Regions from separate parts of the Streptomyces sp. NPDC104381 genome, predicted to be linked through region 3. Evidence: riboswitches for the same ligand, from Rfam matches in the RefSeq annotation. Region 3 holds a riboswitch; each other region holds the start of a gene.
What was found. Region 3 has a riboswitch for cyclic di-AMP ahead of ACZ607_RS08590 (transglycosylase SLT domain-containing protein). Riboswitches for the same ligand answer to the same signal wherever they lie in the genome.
Positions count from the first base shown of each region.

Region 1: another riboswitch for cyclic di-AMP. It lies ahead of ACZ607_RS23740 (C40 family peptidase); the one in region 3 lies ahead of ACZ607_RS08590 (transglycosylase SLT domain-containing protein).
Region 2: another riboswitch for cyclic di-AMP. It lies ahead of ACZ607_RS31040 (LysM peptidoglycan-binding domain-containing protein); the one in region 3 lies ahead of ACZ607_RS08590 (transglycosylase SLT domain-containing protein).

Region 1 is NZ_JBVJNK010000006.1:555,314-562,308, reverse strand. It holds gene ACZ607_RS23750 (M23 family metallopeptidase) at 1-125, shown strand, start outside; gene pcrA (DNA helicase PcrA) at 178-2,616, opposite strand; cyclic di-AMP (ydaO/yuaA leader) riboswitch at 2,874-3,035, shown strand; gene ACZ607_RS23740 (C40 family peptidase) at 3,034-4,191, shown strand; gene ACZ607_RS23735 (hypothetical protein) at 4,256-4,609, opposite strand; gene ACZ607_RS23730 (C40 family peptidase) at 4,965-6,035, shown strand; gene ACZ607_RS23725 (GNAT family N-acetyltransferase) at 6,048-6,803, shown strand; gene ACZ607_RS23720 (LuxR C-terminal-related transcriptional regulator) at 6,817-6,995, opposite strand, start outside.
Region 2 is NZ_JBVJNK010000010.1:159,945-166,939, forward strand. It holds gene ACZ607_RS31020 (SurA N-terminal domain-containing protein) at 1-63, shown strand, start outside; gene ACZ607_RS31025 (nucleoside triphosphate pyrophosphohydrolase) at 90-1,085, shown strand; gene ACZ607_RS31030 (cytochrome P450 family protein) at 1,082-2,377, shown strand; gene ACZ607_RS31035 (transglycosylase family protein) at 2,483-3,442, shown strand; cyclic di-AMP (ydaO/yuaA leader) riboswitch at 3,733-3,901, shown strand; gene ACZ607_RS31040 (LysM peptidoglycan-binding domain-containing protein) at 3,902-4,594, shown strand; gene eno (phosphopyruvate hydratase) at 4,925-6,211, shown strand; gene ACZ607_RS31050 (FtsB family cell division protein) at 6,306-6,776, shown strand; gene ACZ607_RS31055 (DUF501 domain-containing protein) at 6,865-6,995, shown strand, end outside.
Region 3 is NZ_JBVJNK010000002.1:807,344-814,338, forward strand. It holds gene ACZ607_RS08570 (ATP-binding protein) at 1-13, opposite strand, end outside; gene ACZ607_RS08575 (MBL fold metallo-hydrolase) at 74-1,057, opposite strand; gene ACZ607_RS08580 (SIS domain-containing protein) at 1,463-2,356, shown strand; gene ACZ607_RS08585 (hypothetical protein) at 2,421-3,008, opposite strand; gene ACZ607_RS08590 (transglycosylase SLT domain-containing protein) at 3,214-4,062, opposite strand; cyclic di-AMP (ydaO/yuaA leader) riboswitch at 4,065-4,224, opposite strand; gene ACZ607_RS08595 (hypothetical protein) at 4,614-4,844, shown strand; gene ACZ607_RS08600 (TOBE domain-containing protein) at 4,994-5,389, shown strand; gene ACZ607_RS08605 (flavodoxin family protein) at 5,469-5,921, opposite strand; partial or broken gene ACZ607_RS08610 (heavy metal translocating P-type ATPase) at 6,010-6,995, opposite strand, start outside.

The DNA.
Region 1 (6,995 bases), on a different contig from region 3:
TCGCCTACTCGGGGAGCTCCGGCAACTCCACCGGCCCGCACCTGCACTTCGAGGTGCGGCCCGGCGGCGGCTCGGCGATCGACCCCATGCCCTGGCTCCGCAGCCACGGCATCGACCCGAACTGATTCCGGACCGGCCGCCACACCGGGGGAACACCCCGTGTGGCGGCCGGCCGGTTCAGAGCTTCTCGACCGGCGCGTAGCGCAGCAGGAGCTTCTTGGGCCGCTCGTCCCCGAAGTCGACCGTCGCCTTGGCCTGGTCGCCGAAGCCCTCGACCGCCGTCACCGTGCCCAGGCCGAACTGGTCGTGCGTGACCCGGTCCCCGACCACCAGCGTGACCACCGGCTTCTCCGAGGTGCGCCGGGTCGCGAACCCCGACGGCCCGGACTTCGAGCGCGACGAGGACAGCGACGACGTGATGCCGGACGTCGGTCCCGCCGAGGCGGCCATGGGCCCCTTGCGCTTCCAGTCCAGGTGCTGGTCCGGGATCTCCTCCAGGAACCGCGACGGCGGATTGTACGAGGGCTGTCCCCACGCACTCCGCATCGCCGCCCTGGTCAGATACAGGCGCTCACGGGCGCGCGTGATGCCCACGTAGGCGAGCCGGCGCTCCTCCTCCAGCTCCTTCACCTGGCCGAGCGCGCGCATGTGCGGGAAGACGCCGTCCTCCATGCCGGTCAGGAACACCACGGGGAATTCGAGGCCCTTGGCGGTGTGCAGCGTCATCAGCGTGACGACACCGGAGCCGTCCTCGTCCTCGTCCGGGATCTGGTCGGCGTCGGCGACGAGCGCGACCTTCTCCAGGAACTCGGCGAGCGTGTCGGCCCCCTCGTCCTCCGCCCGCTCCTGCTCGAATTCGAGAGCGACGGAGGCGAGCTCCTGGAGGTTCTCGATACGGGTCTCGTCCTGCGGATCGGTGGACGCCTGCAGCTCGGCGAGGTAGCCGGTCCGCTCCATGACGGCCTCGACCACGACCGCCGGCCCCGCTCCGGACTCCACGATCGTGCGGAGCTCCTCCATCAGCGTGTTGAACCGCTTCACGGCGTTCGCCGACCGGGCCGCCATCCCGTACGCCTCGTCGACGCGGCGCAGCGCCTGCGGGAACGAGATCTTCTCGCGCATCGAGAGGGCGTCGATCATGGCCTCGGCCCGGTCGCCGATGCCGCGCTTGGGCACGTTGAGGATGCGGCGCAGCGGGACCGTGTCCTCGGGGTTGGACAGCACCCGGAGGTAGGCCAGGACGTCCCTGACCTCCTTGCGCTCGTAGAAGCGCACTCCACCGACGACCTTGTAGGGCAGGCCGACGCGGATGAAGATCTCTTCGAAGACACGGGACTGGGCGTTCGTACGGTAGAAGACGGCGACGTCGCCCGCCTTCGCGTCCCCCGCGTCCGTCAGCCGGTCGATCTCGTCGGCGACGAACTGCGCCTCGTCGTGCTCGGTGTCCGCGACGTACCCGGCGATCCGGGTGCCCGTGCCCGCGTTCGTCCAGAGGTTCTTGGGGCGGCGGCTCTCGTTGCGCTCGATGACGGCGTTGGCCGCGGAGAGGATCGTCTGGGTGGAGCGGTAGTTCTGCTCCAGCATGATCGTCGTCGCGTCCGGATAGTCCTCCTCGAACTGGAGGATGTTGCGGATGGTCGCGCCGCGGAAGGCGTAGATCGACTGGTCCGCGTCACCGACGACGCACAGCTCACCGGGGGCGTCCTGCTCGCCGGCCGGGCCCACCAGCTCGCGCACCAGGGTGTACTGGGCGTGGTTGGTGTCCTGGTACTCGTCGACGAGGACGTGCCGGAAGCGCCGGCGGTAGTGCTCGGCGACATCGGGGAACGCCTGGAGCAGGTGCACCGCCGTCATGATGATGTCGTCGAAGTCCAGGGCGTTGGCCTCGCGCAGCCGCGCCTGGTAGAGCGCGTAGGCCTGGGCCAGCGTCTTCTCGAAGCCGTCGGCGGCCTGCCCGGCGAACGTCTCCTCGTCGATCAGCTCGTTCTTCAGGTTCGAGACCTTCGCCGTGAACGACTTCGGCGGGTAGCGCTTCGGGTCGAGGTCCAGATCACGGCAGACCAGCGCCATCAGCCGCTTGGAGTCGGCGGCGTCGTAGATCGAGAACGACGAGGTGAAGCCCAGCCGCTTCGACTCGCGGCGCAGGATCCGCACGCAGGCGCTGTGGAACGTCATGACCCACATGGCGTTGGCGCGCGGGCCCACGAGGCCCTCGACGCGCTCCTTCATCTCGCCGGCGGCCTTGTTGGTGAAGGTGATCGCGAGGATCTGCCCGGGGTGCACCCCGCGCTCGGCCAGGAGGTGGGCGATCCGGTGGGTGAGCACCCGGGTCTTGCCCGAACCGGCCCCGGCGACGATGAGCAGCGGGGACCCGGCGTGCACGACGGCGGCGCGCTGCTCGGTGTTCAGCCCGTCGAGCAGCGCGGCGGAGTCGATGACGGGGCGCGGGGCGCCGTCGCGGTAGTGGGCGTCGCGCGGCGGCGGAGGCGCGTCGAAGACGTCCTCGAAGAGGCCCTCCGGCACCGCCTCGGGCGCGTGCTCCTCAGGGGGCGGCGGGGGGCCGTCCTCCGCTTGCTGGAGGCCGGTCAGGAAACTGTCGTCAAAGAGGCTGCTCATCGCCTCACGAGTCTAGGCGGCCTCACTGACAGCCCGGGCCGCATCGGCGACAACGGTCCGGGACCGTGCGCGGAACGGAACGATCCACCCACGGAACGTGAGATCCCAGGGCCGCTTCCGGCCATGCGGACCTCCGCGCGGAAAAGGTCACGAAAATGTATCGGGCATATCGCACATCAACCTTCACAGGCACACCACGGGTTGGTTAGCGTGCTCCGACGGGTGCCCCGTACCCCCTTGAGGCGAACCGCGCCGCACGGGCGCCCCCGCCGAATCCGTACGCCCACGAAGGGCGCCCGGAACCGGGGACCCACACGCAGCACCGGGGTGAATCGGTCCGTCTCCACCGGACCGTAGGGCAGCCTTCCGTTCCGCCCGAACCCGACAGCTAACCCGGTAGGCGGTCCACGGAAGGAGATGCCGGCCTTGGCGTCGCATCGCAAGCCGCGCACCCGTGTGCGCACCACCACCCCCGCCGTCGGTCTCACGACCGCGGCGCTCGCCTCCGTCACCCTGCTCTCCACGCAGAGCGCCACGGCCGCCCCCGCCGAGCCCAAGCCCAGCATCGAGGAAGTACAGAAGAAGGTCGACGCCCTCTACCGGCAGGCCGGCACCGCGACGCAGCAGTACAACAAGGCGAAGAGCGCGTCGGCCGCGCAGCGCTCCAAGGTCGACGCACTGCTGGAGGCGGCGGCGAAGCGGGCGGACAAGCTCAACGAGACGCGGCGCGAGCTGGGCGGCTACGCCGCCGCGCAGTACCGCACCGGCGCGATCGCGCCGACGGCGACGTTCTTCCTCGCGGACGACCCGCAGTCGTACTTCGACCAGGACCAGCTGATGGCCCGGATGACCAGCCAGCAGCAGAAGGCGGTCGCCGACTTCCGTACGCAGCAGAAGGAGGCGGCGGCGAAGCGCGTCGAGGCGACGAAGAGCCTGGAGACGCTCACCGAGTCGCAGGCCTCGCTGCGCACCAGCAAGCAGCAGGTGCAGACGAAGCTCACCGAGGCGCGCTCGCTGCTGTCGAAGCTGACCGCCGAGGAGAAGGCGCGGCTCGCGGAGCTGGAGCGCAAGAAGGAGGCCGAGGCCAAGCGCAAGGCCGAGGAGCTGGCCCGGCAGCAGGCCGAGAAGGCGAAGGCCGAGCAGGCCGCGAAGGACGAAGCCGCGAAGGAGGGGGCCGGCTCCGGCACGGGGACCGGCTCCGGCACGGGCTCCGACAGCGGCTACGCCTCGAAGGCCGAGAAGGTCCTGGCGTTCGCCCGCGCCCAGATCGGCAAGCCGTACGTCTGGGGGGCGACGGGCCCGTCCTCGTACGACTGCTCGGGGCTCACCCAGGCCGCCTGGAAGGAGGCGGGCGTCGATCTGCCGCGGACCACCTGGGACCAGGTCGAGGTCGGCACCCGGGTGGCCACGGCCGATCTGAAGCCGGGGGACCTCGTCTTCTTCTACGACGACATCAGCCACGTCGGCATCTACAAGGGCGACGGCATGATGATCCACGCACCGAAGCCGGGCGCGAACGTCCGCGAGGAGTCGATCTACTACATGCCGATCTACGGCAGCGTGCGCCCCGCGTAACACCCGGGGAGCACCGCAGGCGGGCGGGCACCGGGGCCACGGCTCCGGTGCCCGCCCGTCCCGCTCAGGTCCAGAGCGTGGCGATGAAGATGTTGGCGACCGTCAGTCCGCCGACCGCGGCGAACGCGCCCTTGTCCACCGTCTCCTCGTCCCGCTTCACATAGACGAGCGCCAGGATCACGATCAGGACCAGCAGCTTCACGCCGATCTTGATGTTGTTCACGCTCTGGTCGTCGGCCTGGTTGAGCCCGACCAGGGCGACACCCGTGACGAGCATGGTGAGCGCGCCGTGCAGCATCGCCGGGACGAAGCGGGCCGTGCCCGCCCCCATGGCCTTCATCTGGGTCAGAAAGCCGCCCAGCAGGGAGGCGATTCCGATGATGTGCAGGGCCACGAAGACATTGATGAGTACGTCCATGGCCGCAGCCTAGCCACGGCCATATCACCACTTTCGGCCAGGTACGACTTACCGATGAGTTGAACCCGGGTCTGCACGGATTGCCGGACTCCGGTTGATTTTCCCGGTCATCCTGCGTAAGCGAAACAGCATATGAGGGCAATAGCTGTCATTACACCTCTTCCCCGTGCGCCGGGTTTAGCGTCCCTCCCAGGTGACCGGATCTGCACGACCGCCCCCGTACCGGGCGGTTCCCCGGTCGCCCCGCCAGGAATCCGGCGGCGGGCCACTCCCCCCTGTGGTGGCCCGCCGCCGGACCCCGGCGGGCCCGCGGCACCCACCGACGGGCAGTCGAACGGAAGGACGCACCACCCCCGTGGCCGCCGATCGGAAAGCCGCTCACCGCAAGCCCAAGCAGCGTCTGTTCACCGGACCTGCTGCCCGCACCGCAGCCACCCTCGCCCTCGCCGGGGCGGCGACCGCGACCGCTCTCGACGGTGCCGCCCAGGCCGACCCCCGGCTCACCCCGGCCCAGGTCGAGGCCAAGGTGGACCGGCTGTACCACGACGCCGAGGTGGCCACCGAGAAGTACAACGGCGCGAAGGAGGAGGCCGCCGCCTCCGAGAAGTCCCTCGACGCCCTGCGCGACGAGGCCGCCCGCAGGACCGAGCGCCTCAACGCCGCCCGCGACACCCTCGGCTCGTACGCCACCGCGCAGTACCGCAGCGCGGGCATCGACCCCGCCGTCCGGCTGGCGCTCTCCTCCGACCCCGACCAGTATCTGGAGCGCGCCTCCTACGAGGACCGGGCGGGCGACCGTCAGGCCGGCGCCCTCAACGGCGTACGCCGGCAGATCAGCGACATCGCCCAGCTCCGCGCCCGCGCCGAGGACGAGCTCGCGGTCCTCGCGTCCCGCCGGGCCGACCTGCGGAAGCACAAGGACGCGGTCCGCACCAAGCTCGCCGACGCCAGGAAGCTCCTGGCCACCCTCACCGCCGAGCAGCGCGCCGGCTACGAGCGCTCGGCCGACGCCGCGCACGGCGGCAGCGCCGTACGCGCCGACCGGGGCGTCCCGCGCGGTTCCGTGGCCGCCCCCAACGCCCGTGCCGCGCAGGCCGTCGACTTCGCGTACGGGGCGCTCGGCAAGCCGTACGTCTGGGGCGCCACCGGGCCGGCGTCCTTCGACTGCTCCGGCCTCACCCAGGCGGCCTGGCGCGCGGCGGGCGTCTCCCTGCCCCGTACGACGTACACCCAGATCAACGCGGGCCGGCGCGTCTCCCGCTCCGAACTCGCCCCCGGCGACCTGGTGTTCTTCTACTCCGGGGTCACCCACGTCGGGCTCTACATCGGCGGCGGCCAGATGATCCACGCCCCGCGCCCCGGCGCACCTGTCCGGATCGCGCCGATCAGCGAAATGCCTTTCGCGGGGGCGACCCGCGTCGCATAGGCTCCCGGGCCCATGGACACCGCCATCCAGAACTACGCGCGCACGCTGACCCTCCGCTCCCCGGACCACTACCGGGTCGGCCCGTTCACCGTGCGCCACAACCCGTCCTGGGAACTGAAGTTCGCCAACTACGCCATCCCCGACCAGGGCGCCGAACCCACCGCGCGGGACATCGCCGACCTGGTCGCGGCGTTCCGCGCGCACGACCGGCTGCCCAGGCTGGAGTTCCTGCCCGCCTGGGCGCCCGCCGTCGAACCGGCCCTGCTGGCCGCCGGTTTCACCGTGGAGAACCGCGCCCCCGTCCTGGCCTGCACCGCCGACGGGCTGCTCACGCCCAAGCCGGTGGACGGCCTCCGCGTCGCCGAGCCGGTCACCGACGCGGAGTTCACCTCGGCGGCGGCCGTCCAGCACACCGGCTTCGGCGGGGAGGGCGGCCCCGACGACGGCGAGATCGCCTGGCTGCGCGGGGCGACGGCGGGCGGCGGCGTCTCCGCGCTCGCCACCGTGGACGGCCGGCCCGCCGGTGCGGGCGGCTGTTCCGTCCCGGTCGACGGCATCGGCGAACTGGCCGGCCTGGCCGTCGCCGACGCCTTCCGGCGCCGGGGCGTCGGCGCCGCGCTCTCCGCCTGGCTGACCCGCACGGCCTTCGACCGCGGCTTCCACGCCGTCTGGCTGGAGCCGGGCGGTCCCGACGTCGAGCGGATCTACGCGTCCATCGGCTACCGCAGGACCGGCGAGAAGCTCAACATCTCGCTCGACCCCGCCTGAGCCCGGGCAGGGCTCAGACCAGCCGCCGCGCGGTGGCCCACCGGGTCAGCTCGTGACGGTTGGAGAGCTGGAGCTTGCGCAGCACGGCCGAGACATGGGACTCGACGGTCTTCACCGAGATGAAGAGCTGCTTGGCGATCTCCTTGTACGCGTAACCCCGGGCGATCAGCCGCAGCACCTCGCGCTCGCGCT
Region 2 (6,995 bases), on a different contig from region 3:
TACAAGGCCCCGTGGATCACCCAGGTCACCCCGGTCGAGGGGCAGGAGCAGGCGGGCGCCTGACGCGTGCCCGGAGGTAGGTTCGGGGGGTGAACGCTGAAGACCCCGGCCGTATCGTCCTGCTCACCGCCAGCCACCGGGTCGCCCCCGGTCTGCTGTCCTGGCCCGCCTGGCAGACGCTGCGCGCCGCCGACCGGGTGCTGTGCGCCGGGCCCGGCCACCCGCAGCTGCCGTATCTGCGGGAGGCCGGTGTGGCCGTGGAGCACGGCGCGCCGTCGGCCGAGGAGCTGGTGGACGACTGCGCGGGCGGCCGGACCGTGGTGGTGCTGGTGGGCGGCGAGGGTGACCAGCGGCTCACCGACGGCCTGGCCCGGCTCGGCGGTTCGGGCCGGGTGCGGATGCCCGACCTGGAGCTGCTGCCCGGTTCGTACGACCTGCCGGGCGCCCGGCTGCTCGACCTGGTGCAGGTCATGGACCGGATCAGGCTCGAATGCCCCTGGACCTCGCAGAAGACGCACAAGGGCCTCGCGAAGTACGCCATCGAGGAGGCGTACGAACTGGTCGAGGCCATCGAGGACGGTGACCGCGAGGAGCTGCGCGAGGAGCTCGGCGACGTCCTGCTCCAGGTCGTCTTCCACGCCCGGATCGCGCAGGAGGACCAGGACGAGCCGTTCGGCATCGACGACGTGGCGGGCACGATCGTCGAGAAGCTGATCCACCGTCATCCGCATGTGTTCGGCGACGCGACCGCCGAGACCCCGGAGGACGTCCACGCCCACTGGCTCCGTACGAAGGCGATCGAGAAGCAGCGCGAGTCGGTCACCGACGGGGTGCCGCTCGGCCAGCCGGGGCTCGCGCTGGCCGCCAAGCTCGGCAGCAGGGCCCGGGCCGCGGGCCTCGACGCCGCGCTCCCCGAGGGCGACGGGATCGGCTACCGGCTGCTCGCCCTCGCGGTGGAGGCCGAACAGGACGGCACCGACCCGGAGGCCGCCCTGCGGGCCGCCGCCCGCGCCTACCGGGACGCGATCCGGACGGCGGAGGGGCTCGGCGGCCCCGGAGCCGCTCCGGATAGCGTCGAGGAGTGAACGACAGCCCCGGGGCGGACCCCGCGCCCGACGCAGCACCCGAACTCTTCACCTGGGAGTTCGCCACCGACCCGTACCCCGCCTACGCCTGGCTCCGCGAGCACAGCCCCGTGCACCGCACGAAGCTGCCCAGCGGGGTCGAGGCCTGGCTGGTGACCCGGTACGGCGACGCCCGGCAGGCCCTCGCCGACACCCGGCTCTCCAAGAACCCGGCCCACCACGCGGGCTCCGCGAACGCCAAGGGCAAGACGGGCATCCCGGGCGAGCGCAAGGCCGAGCTGATGACGCATCTGCTGAACATCGACCCCCCGGACCACACCCGGCTGCGCCGGCTCGTGTCCAAGGCGTTCACCCCGCGCCGGGTCGCGGAGTTCGCGCCGCGCGTGCAGGAGCTGACGGACCGCCTCATCGACGGCTTCGCCGAGGAGGGGAAGGCGGACCTGATCCACGACTTCGCGTTCCCCCTGCCCATCTACGCGATCTGCGACCTGCTGGGGGTGCCCCGGGAGGACCAGGACGACTTCCGCGACTGGGCGGGCATGATGATCCGGCACGGCGGCGGGCCACGCGGCGGGGTGGCCCGGTCGGTCAAGAAGATGCGCGGCTATCTCGCCGAACTCATCCACCGTAAGAGGGAGAATCCCGGCGACGACCTGATCTCCGGGCTCATCCGGGCGAGCGACCACGGCGAGCACCTCAGCGAGAACGAGGCCGCGGCCATGGCCTTCATCCTCCTCTTCGCCGGTTTCGAGACGACGGTGAACCTCATCGGCAACGGCACCTACGCCCTGCTGCGCAACCCGTCCCAGCGCGAGCGCCTGGAGCGCTCGTTGGCCGCCGGGGAGACGGACCTGCTCGCCACGGGCATCGAGGAGCTGCTGCGCTACGACGGCCCGGTGGAGCTCGCGACCTGGCGCTACGCCACCGAGCCCGTGACCCTGGGAGGGCAGGACATCGCGGCCGGCGACCCCGTCCTCGTGGTGCTGGCCGCCGCCGACCGGGACCCGGAGCGATTCCAGGATGCGGACACCCTGGATCTCGCACGCAGTGACAATCAGCATCTCGGATACGGGCACGGCATCCACTACTGCCTGGGGGCTCCGCTGGCCCGGCTGGAGGGCCAGGTGGCGCTGGCGACCCTGCTGAGACGCCTCCCCGACCTGCGGCTCGCTGCGGATCCTGCCGATTTGCGCTGGCGCGGCGGACTCATCATGCGTGGACTGCGCACGCTTCCCGTGGAGTTCGGTCCCGGGGAGCCCGCCGAAAAAGGTGACAGCCTGTCAACTCTGTGACTTTCACGTGATCTCTGCTGCATCGACTTGTGACACACGTTCGAGTAGGGCTAGGTTCACCGTTCGACTCACCCGTCACAAGTCAGTCACACGGAAGGCAACCCCATGGGCTCCGCGACCGGCAGACACCGCCGCCCTCGCCAGGCACCCGCCATCGTCGTCGCCGCAGGCGTCACCGGATCGGCCATCGCCATCCCGCTGCTCGGCGCCGGCGGCGCGCAGGCCGCCGACGCGTCCACCTGGGACAGGGTCGCCGAATGCGAGAGCGGCGGCATGTGGAGTGCCGACCTCGGCAACGGCTACTACGGCGGTCTGCAGTTCTCGCAGGACACGTGGTCGGCGTACGGCGGCACGGCCTACGCCCCCCGGGCCGACCTGGCCAGCCGCTCGCAGCAGATCGCGGTCGCGGAGAAGGTCCTGGACGACAAGGGACCGCAGGCATGGCCGAGCTGCGCGGTGATCTCCGGGCTCGCCCTGGACGGCACGCTGCCGGGCGTCGACCCGGGCGGCGAGCCGTCCGCGGAGCCCTCCGACACCGCGACCCCGTCCGAGACCCCTTCCGCCGAGCCCTCGGACACCGCGACGCCGTCCGACACGCCCTCGTCCGGATCGAAGGCTCCGTCCGACGAGGCCGACGACACGGCCGGCCAGGACGACGACACGGACGCGTCGCCGTCCGCCACCCCGACCCCCGAGCCCTCCGGGACGTCCGGCGCCTCCCGGGGCGACGGCGGGACGGGCGGCAAGCACCGGGGCACGCCCGCCCCCGAGACGAGCGCGGGAGCGGACCTGGACGAGGGGCGCGAGTCCGGCCGCCACGCCTCGCGCGGTGAGTCCGAGGCACGTCAGGGCGCGGAGGGCACGTACACCGTCCGCGAAGGCGACAACCTCTGGTCGATCGCCGACGCGCAGGACCTCGACGGCGGCTGGCCGGCGCTCTACGAGGCCAACAAGGACGAGCTGGGCTCCGACCCCGACCTGATCCTTCCCGGCCAGAGCCTGGACCTCCTGGGCCTCGGGTCCGACGCGCAGGGCGACTCGGCGGAGACCGCCGCCGCCAACTGATCAAAAGCGGGAAAACGCCCCGAAAACAGGGGTAGTTCAGAGGCCTATGTCCACTTATGCGTAAGTGAGACATGGGTCTCTTTGCTTCAACTCCTGCGGTCGGTCCGTCCGATCCGTCCATATTGGCTCCGACCTGCGAAAACGAACCTTCACGTCGAACCGGTACGGGCTGATTGGCCGTTATGTCCATCTTTGAATGTGGGGGTTGCGTGTGTTTACGGTCGGAGCCGCTCGCACCGCGGGCACCTTCGACCGTCACGCCGAATCCTGCCGTCGGCCGAAGGGGACCGACGCGTAAAGCGCCGTAGGCAGGAGCGGGGGACCCAGGTAAGTGCCGGACCCGGCCGTCGGAAGACGGGCCGTGTACGGCTTGGGGTGAAGTCGTCCGCGAGTAGGGCGACCGGGCCACTCACAGCCCGAACCCGACAGCTCACCTCGTAGGCGTCGGTGAGGAGAACCATGCTGCTTTCCAGCAAGGGCAAGCACCGTCGCCCGTCCAAGGCCGTCCGCATCGCGACCCTGGCCGGTGTCACCGGTGCCGCCGTCGCCGTGCCGCTGATGGGCGCGACCGGCGCTTCCGCCGCCTCCGTCGACACCTGGGACGCTGTCGCCCAGTGCGAGTCCGGTGGCAACTGGTCCATCAACACCGGCAACGGCTACTACGGCGGTCTGCAGTTCTCGCAGTCCAGCTGGGCCGCCGCCGGCGGCACGCAGTACGCCGCCCGCGCCGACCTGGCCTCCAAGGACCAGCAGATAGCCGCCGCCGAGAAGCTCCTCGACCTTCAGGGCCCGGGTGCCTGGTCCTGCGCCGGGGCCGGCGGGCTGACGAACGACGGTGTGGACCCGGGCGTCGACACCGGCGCGTCGAAGAACGGCGACACCGACCCGCAGGCCGCTCCGGAGCGCAAGGCCGAGCAGCCCACCACGCGCAGCGAGAAGCGCACGGCCCCCGAGAAGACCGTCACCACCCCGACCGGCGAGAAGGTCGAGAAGGGCGACGGCGAGTACAAGGTCAAGGCCGGCGACACCCTCAGCAAGATCGCCGAGGCGAAGAAGGTCAAGGGCGGCTGGGAGAAGCTGTTCAAGCTGAACGACGACATCGTCGACGAGGCCGACCTGATCTTCCCGGGCCAGCAGCTCCACCTGAAGTAGTCGGAAACACCCCCGGGGCGCTCCTCCTGCCCCGGAGGCCGGGCCCGGCGCGCAGACCCCCCGCGCGCCGGGCCGGGCCGTGTCCGGACCCTCCCGGGGACGCCCCGGCCGGGGGCCGTTCGCGGGCTCGCCGTGAAGGTGAGTGTTCAACAGTTGTGGTTACTCGCCAGTAGATTTCTGGAGCTTTGCCCGGAATGCAGGTCCTTGGGTCCTTTTTCGTCCCAGGGGACGGGCGGACGGCCGACGGAGCGTGCCGAGCCGGTTAGGCTCGTGGCGCAAGGCCACAGTGACCCTGCACAACCAGTGTCAGATCCCAGAAGGAGATGCCTCGTGCCGTCCATCGACGTCGTCGTAGCCAGGGAAATCCTCGACTCCCGGGGCAACCCCACGGTCGAGGTCGAGGTTGGCCTCGACGACGGCAGCACGGGACGTGCTGCTGTTCCGTCCGGCGCCTCCACCGGTGCGTTCGAGGCCATCGAGCTTCGCGACGGGGACCCCAACCGTTACCAGGGCAAGGGCGTCGAGAAGGCCGTCCTCGCCGTGATCGAGCAGATCGGCCCGGAGCTCGTCGGCTACGACGCCACCGAGCAGCGCCTCATCGACCAGGCGATGTTCGACCTGGACGCCACCGAGAACAAGGGCTCCCTCGGTGCCAACGCCATCCTCGGTGTCTCGCTGGCCGTGGCGCACGCCGCGTCCGAGGCGTCCGACCTCCCGCTCTTCCGCTACCTCGGCGGCCCGAACGCGCACCTGCTGCCCGTTCCGATGATGAACATCCTGAACGGCGGCTCGCACGCCGACTCCAACGTGGACATCCAGGAGTTCATGATCGCGCCGATCGGCGCCGAGTCCTTCTCCGAGGCCCTTCGCTGGGGCGCGGAGATCTACCACACGCTGAAGAAGGTCCTGAAGACCAAGGGCCTGTCCACCGGTCTCGGTGACGAGGGCGGCTTCGCCCCCAACCTCGAGTCCAACCGCGCCGCCCTCGACCTCATCCTCGAGGCCGTCAAGGAGGCCGGTTACGTCCCGGGCCGCGACATCGCGCTCGCGCTCGACGTCGCCGCGTCCGAGTTCTACAAGGACGGCGTCTACGAGTTCGAGGGCAAGTCCCGCTCGGCCGCCGAGATGACCGAGTACTACGAGGAGCTCGTCTCCGCGTACCCGCTGGTCTCCATCGAGGACCCGCTGTACGAGGACGACTGGGCCGGCTGGAAGGTCATCACCGACAAGCTCGGCTCCAAGGTGCAGATCGTCGGTGACGACCTGTTCGTCACCAACCCCGAGCGCCTCACCCGTGGCATCGAGGAGGGCTCGGCCAACGCCCTGCTCGTCAAGGTCAACCAGATCGGTTCGCTGACCGAGACCCTCGACGCCGTGGAGCTGGCCCAGCGCAACGGCTTCAAGTGCATGATGTCCCACCGCTCCGGTGAGACCGAGGACGTCACCATCGCCGACCTCGCCGTCGCGGTGAACTGCGGCCAGATCAAGACCGGCGCCCCGGCCCGCTCGGACCGCGTCGCCAAGTACAACCAGCTGCTGCGCATCGAGGAGATCCTCGACGACGCCGCGGTGTACGCCGGCCGTTCGGCGTTCCCGCGGTTCCGCTTCGAGGGCTGACAGCCCGAGTCCGGAGCACCAGCCTCCGTCCGTCCCCGCATCCGGTCCCGTACCGTGTGCGGGGACGGACGTGCGTAACGGGGAGGCGTGAGACATGGCCGGGAAGGACCGCGACCGGTTCTCCACCGCGACCAGGCTGCGGCTGCTCGGTGAGCAGACGGCGGCCCGCGTCTACCGGTCCCAGAACCGCCGCCAGGCCCGCCGTTCACGGCTCACCGGCCGGGCCGCGTTCCTGGCGCTGATCGTCTGCTCCCTGGTGGTCGCGCTCGCGTACCCCATGCGGCAGTACATCTCCCAGCGCGACCAGATCGCCGATCAGGAGAGGCTCTCCCGGGAGGCCCACCAGCGGACCGAGGAGCTGCGCGACGAGAAGGCGCGGCTCAAGGACGACGCGTACGTCCGCCGTCTCGCGCGCCAGCACCTCCACTACGTGCTGCCCGGCGAGACCGGTTATACGGTGGTCGACCCGGACGCGGCCGAGGAGCGCAAGGGAGAGCCCGGGGCGACCGGGCGGCCCTGGCACTCGAACCTCTGGGACGGTGTCGACAGCGCGGACCGCGAATGACCCCGTTCCCGCGCCGGACCCGGTATCCGTACCGGGTCCGCTTCCCGTACCGATTCATACAGTCCGACCGATGACATTCAAGGCAGGCATGGACACGCCCCCTCCGCAGACCGAATCCACCACGCCCACCGCTGCGGACATCGCCGCGTTCGAGCTCCAGCTCGGCCGGCCGCCGCGTGGGCTGCGCGCCATCGCGCACCGCTGCCCCTGCGGCAATCC
Region 3 (6,995 bases):
TCCATGCGACCACGGCGTCACCGCGTCCCTGGGGTCGGGGACGGCCTGCGGCCCGCGCGGCACCGGCCGGGCGTCACGCGGCGCCTCCGCTCTCGGTCTCGTGGGCGACGGCGGCCACGTCCGCCATCACCTCGAGGACGCCGGGCATTCCGGAGCCGTCCAGGTGGCGGTACTCGCTCCCGATGGTCACCACGAGCCGCTCGGGCAGGCCGAGATCCGGGTAGCGGCGCTCCGCGATCACCCTGCGGGCCGCCTCGACCGCGGGCACTCCCGCCGCGTGGAGGGCATGCGCGCGTTCACGTACGTACGCGAGGTAGGCCATGTGCTCCCGCACCCCGGCGGGGTCGAGCACCGGGCCGTGGCCCGGGACGATCACCTCGGCGCCGGTGGCCAGGACGCGTTCGCAGGCGTCGATGACGTTGCTCAGGGGCCCGGCCCAGTGCACCGGGTGGTCGCCGGGCTGCTGCGGGGTGGAGGAGAAGATGACGTCCCCGCTGAACACCGTGCGCTGCGCGGGCAGATGGACGATGAGGTCGCCCCCCGTGTGCGCGGGCGGCAGGGAGGACACCTGGACGGCGTACTCCCCCAGGGTCAGTTCGAGCTCTCCGGTGAAGTACGTCGTGGGGCGCACCGTTTCGGTGTCCGACCAGTCGAAGACCCCGAAGTGACGGCCGAGGTACGCGCCGAGAGGAGTGGAGGGATCACTTCCGGCCACCAGAGCCTGCTGCTGCTGCGGGGTGGGGTCGTAGTGGATGTGCTCCCGGGCCTCGCGGGTCGCGATGATCTCCGCGTCGGGCAGCACCCCGGCGCCCCAGAAGTGGTCCCCGTTGGCGTGGGTGACGATCACACGGTCGATGCCGGCCCCGTCGGGCAGCCGCTTCTGGCTCTCCACCAGGAACTGCCCGGCGAGGATCGTGTCGTACGGCGTGTCGATCCACAGCGCGCCGCGCGGCGACACGAGAAGGCCGCAGTTGGCCAGGCCCCAGCCGCGCTTCGGCGGCAGCCAGGCGTACAGCCCCCTGCCGAGGTCCACAATGTCCCCACCCGTGATCGACATGGGCTGATTATGCCGACCACGCTCCGGCCGTGCGTTCGAACTCGGCCAATATGTGGCCCTGGTGACCTGAAATCACCCCTTGCCCGGGCCGCCCGTCGTCGCCCGGTGACCGTCCGGGGTCGCCACGGGGCGGGCCGATGGGGGATTTTCCGCCTGATGTACGGGATATCGGTTACCGAGTCCGCACCGCGCGACGGATACCCACACAGGTGCGACGGAACCGGATCGAGTCGACTACCCACCGAGCATGGCCGAAAACCGATGCCTCGTGAATGACGGGCGCGTAAACACTTTGCTTGTTCTTGCTCGATTGACCCGGCTAACATGCAGAATCGAGCAAGCGGGCGTCGGTTTCATCCTCCACGCCCCACCGGACGCGAACAGCAGCGGAAGCGGAGTGCGGACATGTCGCATGTCGAGACCGAGACAGCCGGCCAGCCCGAGTGCTGGCGCCGTGCCGCCGAGGTGGCCCTCGACCGGAGCGCGGCCCTGCCCGCCGCGGGCGAGCGCGTCGCCGTCGTCGGCTGCGGCACGTCGTACTACATGGCGCAGGCGTACGCCTCGCTCCGCGAGGACTCGGGCCAGGGCGAGTCGGACGCGTACGCCGCCTCGGAGTTCCCCTTCGGGCGTACGTACGACCGGGTCGTCGCGCTGACCCGGTCGGGCACGACGACGGAGGTGCTCGGCCTGCTGTCCCGGCTGCGGGGCACCACCCGGACCACCGCCGTGACCGCCGACCCGGCGACCCCGGTGATGACGGCGGCCGACGACGTGGTCGTCCTGGACTTCGCCGACGAACGGTCCGTGGTCCAGACGAGGTTCGCGACCACCGCCCTGACCCTGTTCCGCGCCCATCTCGGGCTGCACACCGAGGACGTCGTACGGGACGCGGAGACCGCCCTCGCGGAACCCCTGCCCGAAGGGCTCCTGGACAGCACCCAGTTCAGCTTCCTGGGGCGCGGCTGGACGGTCGGGCTCGCCAACGAGGCGGCGCTGAAGATGAAGGAGGCGTCCCTGTCCTGGACCGAGTCGTATCCGGCGATGGAGTACCGGCACGGCCCCATCAGCATCGCCACGGCCGGGACGGCGACCTGGATGTTCGGCGCCGCTCCGGACGGGTTGCGGGAGCAGGTGCTGGCGACCGGGGCGCGCTGGGTGGAGAGCGGACTGGACCCGCTGGCCGATCTGGTGCGGGTCCAGCGGCTGGCGATCGCCCGCGCGGCGGCCCGGGGCCTGGACCCCGACCAGCCGCGCCATCTGACGCGGTCGGTCGTGCTCGGCACGGCGGCCGGCGCCTGAGCCGTCGCGGCATGCCGCGCACCGGGCCGGCGGGCGGCCCGGTGCGCGGAGGCGACCGGAGGGGTCAGGCCTCTTCGAAGTAGGCGTCCAGCGCCTCGTCGAGTTCCGCCGTCCATGTCTTGAGGTCGCCGCGGGCACCGGCCTCGACCTCGGCGTTGAACCACCGGCGGCTCGACAGGTGGACGGTCACGGTGAACCGGCGGCCGAAGCGGCCCGTCCTGACCTCGACCGCGCCGATCTCGGACCAGTCGAACTCCGCCTCCTGGTCGTCGAGCCGGAAGCGGACCCCCTCGGCGTCCACCCGGATGGACCCGCGCCGGTCACTGACCTCGAAGACGGGGCCGTCCTCGTCGCGGGCGCCCTCACGGGCGGCTTCGGGGGCCGCGCCGTCAGCCGGCGCCTCGTCGGCCGTGGCCGCGTCGTCGATCGCGGCCGCCGCCGAGCCGTCCACGTGCTCCTCGGCCGCCTCCGGGGCGAGCGCGCCCTCGGCGTCGGCCTCCGGTACCGCGTCGGCCGGCTCGGGCTTCCGGGGCGCCTCCTCCGCTTCCGCCTCCGTCCGCGCGGGGGCAGGGGCCGTCAGGCCGGGGATGTACGCCGGGTCGGTCCCCGCGGCGAACTCTGGCTTGGTGTTCGAATCTATGCGCTGCTCCACGGCGGGCAGTATGGACGACGAACCTGTACGAGACCAGTCAACCGGGTTCCGCCCGGCCTGTCGGCGGCCGGGACGGCGCGGTCACGGCACACGCGACGCCGTACAAACGGACGACGGGTGGTACGGGTTCCGCCGAACCCGTACCACCCGTCACTTCTGTCCCTCTGTCACACGCCGTGCGTCAGGGGTTCCGCCTCGCCGAGGCTCAGTAGGCCCCGAAGACGTTGTCGATGGAGCCGTACTTGTCCGCGGCGTAGTTGCACGCGGCCGTGATGTTGGCGACCGGGTCGTAGCTGTCCATCGACGTACCGGGCACGTGGTAGGCCTGGAAGGTCGGGTCGATGACCTGCAGCAGGCCCTTGGACGGGACGCCGTTGATCGCGTTGATGTCCCAGTTGTTGATGGCCTGGGGGTCACCCGCGGACTCGCGGATGATGTTGCGGTGGATGCCCTCGTAGGTGCCGGGGATGCCGTGCTCGGCCATGACGGCGAGCGACTCCTTGATCCAGCCGTCGAGGTCGTTCGTGTACGAGACCGGCTCGGCGGCAGGAGCGGTCTCGGCGGCGGGCGCGCCCTCCGCGGCGGCGGAGGTGCTCGTGCGCTCCGAACGGTCGGCGCGGTCGGCGCTCTGCTCGGCACGGTCGGAGGCCTTGGACTCGGCCTTGTCCGCGGACTTGTTCCCGGCCTTGCCACCGAGGGTCAGCTCGAGACCGGGGTGAATCAGGTCCGGGTTTCCGCCGACGGCCTTCTCGTTGGCCTCGTACAGGGCCTTCCAGCCACCGTTCACGGAATGCTCCCGAGCGATCTTCGCAAGGGTGTCACCCACGACCACGGAATACGAGGCGGGCTTGGACTTCTGCGCGGCAATTCCCTTGCCGGTCGCGGCAGTCGAGGTGGCGGCCTTTTCGACGGCGGCCGGCTGGGCCGGGGCGGCGAAGGCGCCGGTAGCGCCGATCACGGGGAGGGCCAGGGCGGCTCCACCCGTGGTCACGGCGATGATGCCGCGAGTCAGCGAACTGGTCCTGAAACGACGGTGCTTACCATTTTCGGGCATGCTGAATTCCTCTCCGTCGCCTGCGAAGTGAGCTGTCGGGTTCGGGCTGGAGATGCCCGGCCGCATGGGAATGCGACTTCACCCCGAGCCGCTCCGGAAACCGGATCGGCGCTTACTTGGGTCCCCCGCTCCTGCCGTACGAGAAGTGATCGGTCGGGTAACCGGACGGCGGCAGGATTCGGCGTTCCGCCCGGAGTGATGGTGACCGTAGGCGAGAAATAGGGAAAGGAACAAGCCTGGTTCGTTGATCACAATTCATTCGCAAGATCAATTCTTGTGAATTCATGTAATCCACCCCACATCGCGTCCGTCACTTCTCTTGGCACAGAAGGGAACCGACTGCCGCACCCCTGCGTCGGGGGCGCATAAGGTGACGCTGGTCACGGCGCCCGATTCGGGCGTTTTGCGCCCGAGCGAAGGCCCCAGGTCACACGAAATGGCCTTTTATGGATTACGGGATCAATTTCAAGAAACCGACTCAAACCGGGCATACGACTCACAAAAGGCGCTGGCGGGCATACCTGGAGCGTCCATGTGGAACCGATCCGGCTATGACTGAAAGCCCTCACGCCTCGGCCCCCCGGATCACCGTCCTGCCCGTCCAGCCCGGGGATCCGCCCTTCCGCGTCGTGGAGATCGACGGAGAGGTGATCGGAGGCGCGACCGACATGACGGACGTCCTGATCGCCGCCTCCGCGGCCGGAATCCAGGTCCATGACCTCGACGACCCGGCGGTCGTCCGCTGGGTGGGCGGGGGCAAGCTGACGTGGAAGCCGCGCTGAGCGGGCTCCGACGGCGGGCCACACACTGACGGCCTCCGCGCCCGGCCGCATGCACTCGGAGGATTCCCGCTCCGCCGACGGGCTCGCATATGCAAGGAGTTATACGAACTAAGCTTGCATATGCGAGAAGATCTCTTACCATGTCACGCATGCAGACCTACACCATCGGGCAGGCCGCGCGCCTCCTCGGCGTCAGCCCGGACACCGCACGACGCTGGGCGGACGCCGGCCGGGTGGCGACCCATCGCGACGAGGGCGGGCGCCGTCTCATCGACGGCCGTGATCTGGCGGCGTTCTCGATCGAGGTCGGCCAGAGCGGCGGCGGCGACGAGGAGGCCTCCTACACCTCGGCGCGCAACGCCTTCCCGGGCATCGTCACGGCCGTGAAGCTCGGCGACGTGGCCGCCCAGGTCGAGATCCAGGCCGGTCCGCACCGCCTCGTCTCGCTGCTGACCAGGGAAGCCGTGGAGGAGCTGGGGCTGGAGGTCGGCATCGAGGCGACGGCCCGCGTGAAGTCGACCAGCGTGCACATCGACCGCGCCTGAGTCGGGAGAGCCGCCGCCGCGGCTTTCGTACGGGCCACCGGGGAGCGGCGTGAACGGCTGCGCCCCCGTACCGGGCCCGTCAGTCCATCAGGCCGGCGGCGAGCGTCGCCCCCAGCTCCCAGCACGCCTCGGTGTCGGCCTTGCCCGGCTCACCGGTGACGGTCACGGCGTCGGCCGCACGGCGCCATCCGAGGCCCGTCGTGATCGCCTCGATGCCGCGTACGGCGCCGGTGACGTCGTTGCCGCCGTGCACGTAGTAGCCGAAGGGCCGGCCCTTCGTCGCGTCCAGGCACGGGTAGTAGACCTGGTCGAAGAAGTGTTTCAGGGCGCCGGACATGTACCCGAGGTTCGCCGGGGTGCCGAGCAGGAAGCCGTCGGCCGCCAGCACGTCGGACGCCGTGGCGGCGAGGGCCGCCCGCCGCACGACCCGTACGCCCTCGATGTCCTCCGTCGTCGCGCCGGACAGCACCGCTTCGAACAGTGCCTGGCAGTTGGGCGACGGGGTGTGATGCACGATCAGCAGAGTGGCCACGCCACCGAACCTACCCGTTGGCCGGGTCCCCCGCGCTGCTGGGGGACGCGGGCCCGTGGGCATGGGAGGAGGCGCGGGCGCCGTCCCGGTCGGCGGCGCGGAAGCCGCGCAGACGGAGGCTGTTGCCCACGACGAAGACCGACGAGAAGGCCATGGCCGCGCCCGCGATCATGGGGTTGAGCAGACCTGCCGCCGCGAGCGGGAGGGCGGCCACGTTGTAGGCGAAGGCCCAGAAGAGGTTCGAGCGGATCGTGCCCAGCGTGCGGCGGGAGAGCCGGATCGCGTCGGCGGCCACCCTCAGGTCCCCCCGTACGAGCGTCAGGTCGCCGGCCTCGATGGCGGCGTCCGTGCCCGTCCCCATGGACAGGCCCAGGTCGGCCTGGGCGAGCGCCGCGGCGTCGTTGACCCCGTCGCCGACCACGGCGACGGTGCGCCCCTCCGCCTGGAGCTTCCTGACGACCTCGGCCTTGTCCTGCGGCATGACCTCGGCGATGACCTGGTCGATGCCGACCTCGGCCGCGACGGACTCGGCGACCGCCTTGTTGTCGCCGGTCAGCAGGACGGGCGTCAGCCCGAGGGCGCGCAGCCGCCGGACGGCCTCGGCGCTGGTGTCCTTGACCGCGTCGGCGACCTCCAGGACCGCGCGCGCCTCGCCGTCCCAGGCGACCGCGATCACGGTGCGCCCGTTCTCCTCGGCCAGGTCCTTCGCCTTCCTCAGCTCGTCGGGGAGCCCGATGGCCCACTCGGCCAGCAGCTTCTCGCGGCCGACGAGCACCGCGTGGCCCTCGACGACGCCCTGGACACCGAGCCCGGGGGCGTTGGCGAAGTCCTCGGGCGTGGGCAGCGCGCCCACCTTGGCTGCGGCCCCCTCGGCGACGGCCCGGGCGATCGGGTGTTCGGAGGAGTGCTCCAACGCTCCGGCCAGGCGCAGCACTTCGGCCTCGTCCGTGGTCCCGGAGGCGTGGACCTTCAGCAGGGTCATCCGGCCCGTGGTGACGGTGCCCGTCTTGTCGAGGAGGATCGTGTCGGCCCTGCGGGTGTTCTCCAGGACCTCAGGTCCCTTGATCAGGATGC